2 linked regions of the Lewinella sp. 4G2 genome follow. The protein of the gene in region 2 interacts with the protein of the main gene of each other region in a pairwise test. Links are inferred from orthologs where the notes say so. Each region holds a gene or a part of one and is shown on either strand. Other genes may lie near its edges.

The links.
Region 1: the proteins of A3850_RS15500 (region 2) and A3850_RS05605 interact in binary tests that used the Escherichia coli proteins (3 or more experiments, as listed by UniProt). The link is inferred for Lewinella sp. 4G2 from one-to-one orthologs.

The regions. Positions count from the first base shown.
Region 1 is NZ_LVWJ02000014.1:1,044,710-1,048,029, reverse strand. The notes cover bases 35-3,034. They hold A3850_RS05605 (Nramp family divalent metal transporter), read left to right. Parts: upstream 35-937; coding sequence 938-2,131; downstream 2,132-3,034. Other genes in these bases: A3850_RS05600 (carbon-nitrogen hydrolase family protein), read left to right, coding at 2,137-3,034; A3850_RS05610 (DUF2891 domain-containing protein), read left to right, coding at 35-941. In the rest of the region: more of A3850_RS05610, read left to right, coding at 1-34; more of A3850_RS05600, read left to right, coding at 3,035-3,075. UniProt on the Escherichia coli protein: H(+)-stimulated, divalent metal cation uptake system. Involved in manganese and iron uptake. Can also transport cadmium, cobalt, zinc and to a lesser extent nickel and copper. Involved in response to reactive oxygen.
Region 2 is NZ_LVWJ02000014.1:3,782,709-3,785,889, forward strand. Bases 175-3,035 are described here. They hold A3850_RS15500 (nucleotide exchange factor GrpE), read right to left. Parts: upstream 1,973-3,035; coding sequence 1,376-1,972; downstream 175-1,375. Other genes in these bases: dnaJ (molecular chaperone DnaJ), read right to left, coding at 175-1,287; A3850_RS15505 (O-methyltransferase), read left to right, coding at 2,126-2,977; A3850_RS15510 (NUDIX domain-containing protein), read right to left, coding at 2,981-3,035. In the rest of the region: A3850_RS15490 (gliding motility lipoprotein GldH), read right to left, coding at 1-61; more of dnaJ, read right to left, coding at 136-174; more of A3850_RS15510, read right to left, coding at 3,036-3,181. UniProt on the Escherichia coli protein: Participates actively in the response to hyperosmotic and heat shock by preventing the aggregation of stress-denatured proteins, in association with DnaK and GrpE. It is the nucleotide exchange factor for DnaK and may function as a thermosensor.

The sequences.
Region 1 (3,320 bases), 2.7 Mb from region 2 along the record:
TGCAGCAACCACTGCCGTATAAATCTGGCGTGATCCTCGCTAAGGAGGAGGATTTGGCGATGCCGCGCACCCACCACCCGGCGTTTTACGGTTGCTTTGATTGGCATTCGGCCGTCCACGGGCACTGGTCGTTAGTGTACTTGCTAAAACGGTTCCCCGAGCTGGAACGAGGCGAAGAAGCCCGCCGCAAACTCGCCGAAAACCTGACGGCCGAGAACATCCGCCAGGAGATCGCCTACTTCTCGATGAACAAGGAAAGCGCCAGCTTCGAGCGGACCTACGGTTGGGCCTGGCTCCTCAAACTCCAGGAAGAACTGGACGCGTGGGACGACCCCGCCGCCACCGAACTCGCCACCAACTTGCGGCCGCTGACGGGGTATATTTCTCAGGCCTACCAAACCTACCTGCCGAAACTTTCCTACCCCATCCGTGTCGGCGAACACAGCAACACGGCCTTCGGGCTCAGCTTTGCGCACGACTACGCCACGAGCGCCGGCGACGCTGCCCTCCTCACCGCCATCGAAACGGCCGCGCGCCGCTTTTACCTGGAGGACGCCGGCTGCCCCATCGGCTGGGAACCTAGCGGGTACGACTTCCTCAGCCCCTGCCTGCAGGAACTCGACCTGATGCGCAAAGTGCTGCCCGATGCAGAGTTCACCCCGTGGGCCAAGGCCTTCCTGCCCGGCCTGTTCGACGGCACATTGAATTTGGAACCCGGTCGTGTAAAAGACCGCTCGGACGGCAAACTCGTCCACCTCGACGGACTGAATTTCAGTCGCGCCTGGTGCCTGTATTCGATCGATGATCCCTACGCTCAGCGCATCGCCAACACCCACCTCGCCTACTCGCTGGAGAAGATCACCGACGGCGATTACGCCGGCCAACATTGGCTGGCATCCTTCGCCCTGTACGCCTTCGAGCAACAACGCCGCGGCCAGTGAGCCTCGGTAAATACTTCGGCCCGAGTACACTTGTCGCCGCCGCCTTCATCGGTCCGGGCACGCTCACGGTGTGTACCCTCGCCGGCGTAGAAACGGGGTACGAACTCCTCTGGGTACTCGCATTTTCCATCGTTTGTACGATCATTTTGCAGGAGATGTCCGCCCGCCTCGGCCTGGCGACGCAACGGGGATTGGGCGAAGCGATCCGCAAAGAATTTCCCGGCGGCCCGTCGCGGTGGCTGGTGTTTTTTCTCGTCATTGGGGCCATTCTAGTGGGCAACGCGGCCTACGAGGCGGGGAATATTTCGGGGGGCAACCTGGGTCTGGAGCTCCTCGTCGGCGAAGCCGGCGCTTATCCCTGGCTCATCGGCGTGCCCTGCGCCCTGCTACTTTTCCTGGGTGGTTATCGCTGGGTGGAGCGGCTGTTGATTGGCCTGGTCGTCCTCATGAGCGCCTGCTTTTTACTGACGACTGTGTTGGTCCAGCCCGATTTCGGGGCCATCCTGGCCGGCTTCGTCCCGAGCTTTCCCAGTGGCGATCGGCTACTACTGCTGATGGCGGTGGTGGGTACGACGGTTGTGCCCTACAACCTCTTTCTCCACGCCTCCACGGTGAGTAAAAAACACGGCCCGGAGGCGTCCCTGCGCGATCTCCGCATCGAAAACGCGGTGGCCGTCACGCTCGGCGGTCTGATCTCGGTGCTGATCGTGATCACGGCGGCGGCGTCCTCGGCGGAGGTCGGGTCCGTCAAGAATGCCGCGGACCTCGCCGTGCAGCTCGAGCCGGCCTTCGGCAGTTCAGCGCGGGTGCTCATGGGCGTTGGTTTGCTGGCGGCGGGCCTGAGTTCGGCGCTCACGGCTCCCCTCGCGGCGGCCTACGCGGCCCGGGGTTTATTCGGCTGGCCGGCGGACGATCGCGACCCGCGTTTCCGGGCCGTCTGGGCGGTCATTTTGCTCATCGGTATCGGCGTGGCGACGAGTGGTTTGCGGCCGCTCGCCATCATCCGTTTTGCCCAGGTTACGAACGCGTTATTGCTCCCGGCCATCGCCGTTTACTTGTTGTATTTGGCCAATTCCCGGTCCGTGATGGGCCGCCACGTCAACTCCCGGCTGGCCAATATCCTCGGCGGTTTAGTCATTCTCGTCACGCTGGGTTTGGCCGCGCGCACCTTCGTTTTACTCCTCAACTAAGCCCCATGAAAGTTGCCCTCGCCCAAATTTCCCCAGTCTGGTTGAACCGGTTAGCGACGACCGAAAAGATCGTTCAGTACATCCACGCGGGCGCTGCCGCAGGTGCAAAGTTGGTGGTGTTCGGGGAAACGATATTGCCAGGATACCCCTTCTGGCTGGACGGGACGGGCGGCGCACGTTTCGACGATCCCGTACAGAAAGATATTTGGGCCCACTACGCCACCGAAGCTGTACAACTCGAACGCGGGGATCTGGACCCCATCACCGAAGCGTGTAAGGACAAAAAGGTAGCGACCGTCCTGGGGATCGTCGAGCGGCCCCTGGACCGCGGTGGCCAATCCCTCTACTGTTCCCTCGTGTACGTGGATGCGGCGGGGGAGATCCGCAACGTCCACCGTAAGTTGCAACCCACCTACGAAGAGCGCCTCGTCTGGGCTCCCGGCGACGGCCACGGCTTGCGGACCTTCCCCATCGAAGGTTTCCAACTCGGCGGATTGAACTGCTGGGAAAACTGGATGCCCCTCCCCCGCGCGGCGTTGTACGGGCAGGGGGAGACCCTCCACGTAGCCATCTGGCCGGGGAATACCCGTAATACGGAGATCCTTACCCGGTTCCTGGCGCGGGAAGGCCGCAGCTACTGCATCTCCGTTTCCGGATTAATGCGGCGCTCGGACGTGCCTCCGGATACCCCCCACTACCAATTGATCGCAGATAACTTACCGGATATGCCCGCCGACGGAGGCAGCTGCATCGCCAACCCAGACGGCTCCTGGTTACTGGAACCTCTGACCGGCGAGGAAGGCCTCCGCTACGCGGTGCTCGACCCCTTGGCCGTAGTCCGCGAACGCCAAAATTTCGACCCGAGTGGACACTACAGTCGGCCGGATGTTACGCGGTTGGTGGTTGATCGGAAACGGCAAGGGGTCGTGAAGTTTGAAGATTGAGTTTGCCATAACCCTCCCCCGGTAGTCTGACCTTTAGGTCAGACATTGAGCGCTGCTTTCTGCAATAGTTTCCATAAGAAATGAATTTTTTGCTTACTGATTTAACGTGACTTTTCACCGGCTCCCGACCTCCAGGTCGGGTTTTATTTCAACCCTTTTGTAGCACTTCTTTTGTAGCACTTCTTTTGTGACCAAAAGAAGCAAAAGTCTTGTCCTGTAACCGTGGCTTAACGCGATTTCAGCGG
Region 2 (3,181 bases):
CGCAAGCGGATAGGCAGAAGAGTAAGAGCGCGGCGCTAGCAAATTGCAGGACTGTTTTCATGGATCGTGGGACCATTTGGATCAAAAGGAAAAAGGGCAAACACACTGTGCTTGCCCTCCTCAACGCTTAGTGGTTTAGTTGAAGTACTCCTTCATTCTCTCGAAGAAGCCTTTATCGCCTTTCTGCTGCTGCGGTTTGAAGTTGTCCATATCGCGCATGCGCTCCAGCAGTTCCGTTTCATCCTTGTTCAGCTTCTTGGGCGTCCATAGATTGACGTGAATCAATTGATCCCCTTTGCCGTACCCCTGAAGGGCTGGCAGACCTTTATCGCGGAGGCGGAAGATCTTTCCGGATTGCGTGCCGGCCGGTACCTTGATCTTAACCTTTCCGGTGATGGTGGGTACTTCAACGGAGGTGCCCAGCGCGGCATCAGCAAAATTGAGGTAGAGGTCGTAGATCAATTTCTGGCCATCCCGCTGCAGGAATTCGTGTGGCTTCTCTTTGATATTAATGAGTAGGTCTCCGGCGGGGCCACCGCGGCGCCCGGCGTTACCCTTACCGCGCATGCTGAGCTGCATGTCTTCTTCCACGCCGGCGGGGATATTGACTTCGATGGTGTCCTCATCGTAAGTGCGGCCCTCTCCTTTACAGTTGGTACAGTTGGCTTTGATGACCGTACCCGTGCCCGAACAGGTGGGGCAAGTAGTCGTCGTGGCCATTTGGCCCAGGAAGGTGGACCGTACCTGACGGACGACACCGGCGCCATTACAGGTCGTACAGCTGGATACGCTACTAGAGTCCTTGGCGCCCGAACCGTCACAGACGTCACACTGCTTTTGACGCTTCACCTTGATCCGCTTGGTCACGCCAGTGGCGATCTCCTCGAGTGTCAGGGAAACTTTGATCCGGAGGTTCGACCCACGCTCACCACGGGCCTGGCGACGAGCGCCGCCGCCACCAAAAAAGTCGCCCCCAGCAGCACCACCGCCAAACATATTGCCGAACTGGGACATGATGTCGTCCATCGTCATCCCACCGCCGCCGAAACCGCCTTGTTGCTGGTCAACGCCCGCGTGGCCGAAGCGGTCGTAGCGGCTCTTTTTGTCTTCGTCGCCGAGGACGTCGTAAGCTTCCGCGGCTTCCTTGAATTTATCTTCGGCCACCTTATCGTCCGGGTTACGGTCGGGGTGGTATTTCATGGCCAGTTTACGGTAGGCCTTCTTCAGTTCTTTAGCGTCGGCGTTCTTACCCACGCCCAGTACTTCGTAATAATCTCTCTTAGCCATTTGTCATTTTTAGCCTCGTAAATTGGAGGCAGGTCTTATCATCGCCCCCTATAGTATTGGGATGCGTAAACAGTGAAAGCGTCCAGCTTTATTTTCCGACGACCACTTTGGCGTGGCGAATAATTTTGCCGTTGAGGGTGTAGCCGCGTTCCACGGTATCGACCACCTTGCCGGACATCTCCGGGCTAGGAATTTCGGTGATGGCTTCGTGCAGATCTGCATTGAAGTCTTCGCCGTTGGATTCCATTGGCTTCAGCCCCTGGCCGGATAGTGAATTCAGCAATTTCTTGTGAATCAGACCAACGCCGCTGTCCCACACTTTTTTAGTGTCCTCGTCACTTTCTGCCTGCTTTACAGCACGGTCAAAATCATCGAGTACGGGAAGCAGGGCCAGCATGGTTTTGCGGCCGGCAGTTTCCATCAGGTCCAATTTCTCCCGCTGGCTGCGCCGCTTGTAGTTTTCAAACTCGGCGTACAGGCGGAGGTGGCGATCATCCTTCTCGGCAATCTGCTGGTTGAGGCCGGCAATCACGTTATCGTTACTCGCGGAGGCTGCGGGTTCTTGAAAATCCTCAATCTCCTCCTCAATCTGGTCGGCTACTTGCTGGCCGTCGAGGTCGAGGCCGGCATCTTTAAGGAGATCCTCATCTACAATTGGCTCGTTGTTGGTATTCTTCTTTCCCATTTGGTATAAAATTTAGCTTTTAGAAGTTTGCAAATGTGAGACCACCACCGGCGGTGTGCCGGATTGTCAGTCCGTTTTAAAATAAGTTGTCTACCTACCTCAAACCAAAGAATTACGTCAATGATCGCAGGGCACGGGCTACCTTTGCCGGCCATGCGCGCGTCCGTCTCTTACTGGCTCTTTCGGATTGTCTCCAGCTGCCGCTGGTACTGGTCAGCCGTCACGCGCTACGACGTGCATTCTCCCCAAATTGTATCCTTCATCAATGAGGTTTACCGAGATGATCGGTACTACCACGCGTTTACGGAGATCAGTCGGGTTCGGCAGTCTTGGCGCCACGATAGGCGCAGCATCCAGCTTCTCAGCCAGGGAGCACCTAGTAAAACCATTGCCAGGGGGCGTACGAAGCGGTCGGCCCGGTCGCTGGTGGCGACCAATGCAATTGGAGAATCATCCGGCCGCTTTCTATTTAGGTTGGCATTGTGGCTGAGGGCAGAACGAATTCTGGAGTTTGGTACGAACGCTGGTATTAGTACGCTGTACCTGGCCAAGCCTGATTCGCAGGCGAGGGTAGTTACCGTCGAAGGCAACCCGGAGGTAGCCAATTTGGCGCAGGAGACTTTCCAGCGAGCCGGGGTGCAGCCAGCGGCACACTGCGCGTTATTCGGTAACTGGCTACGGCAAAATCCGCCCACCGCCGCTACACCTTACGATCTGGTATTCATTGATGGGGACCACCGGTACGCTGCTACCCTTGATTACGTCCGCCAGTTGTTGCGGGCGCGGACGGACAAAAGTGTATTCGTAATTGCCGACATCCACTGGTCGGAGGGTATGGAGAGCGCCTGGGCGGAATTGAAGAAACTCCCCGAAGTGACGGCCTCGGTGGATACCTACCACTTTGGACTACTCTTTTTTGAGCCCGGCCTGCGGGGGCCTCACGTAACGCTGATTCCTACGCGCTACAAGCCCTGGCGCCTGGGATTTTTCAATGCAACAGGTTAGGCATCAACGCCGGTTCTCTTTGACTTCAAAGTTGAACCCAGACTTTTCAAGGGCGCGGTAACGACTTTCGTCGAACTCATACAATTTAGCCGGGCGGTGGGCTACGTTTTGCTGGACTTGACCAAGATCGCGTAATAAGTTCATAGCCAGGATCTTCTTGCGGAAATTCCGCTTCTCGAGTTCCGTTTCCCAAATCGCCTCGTA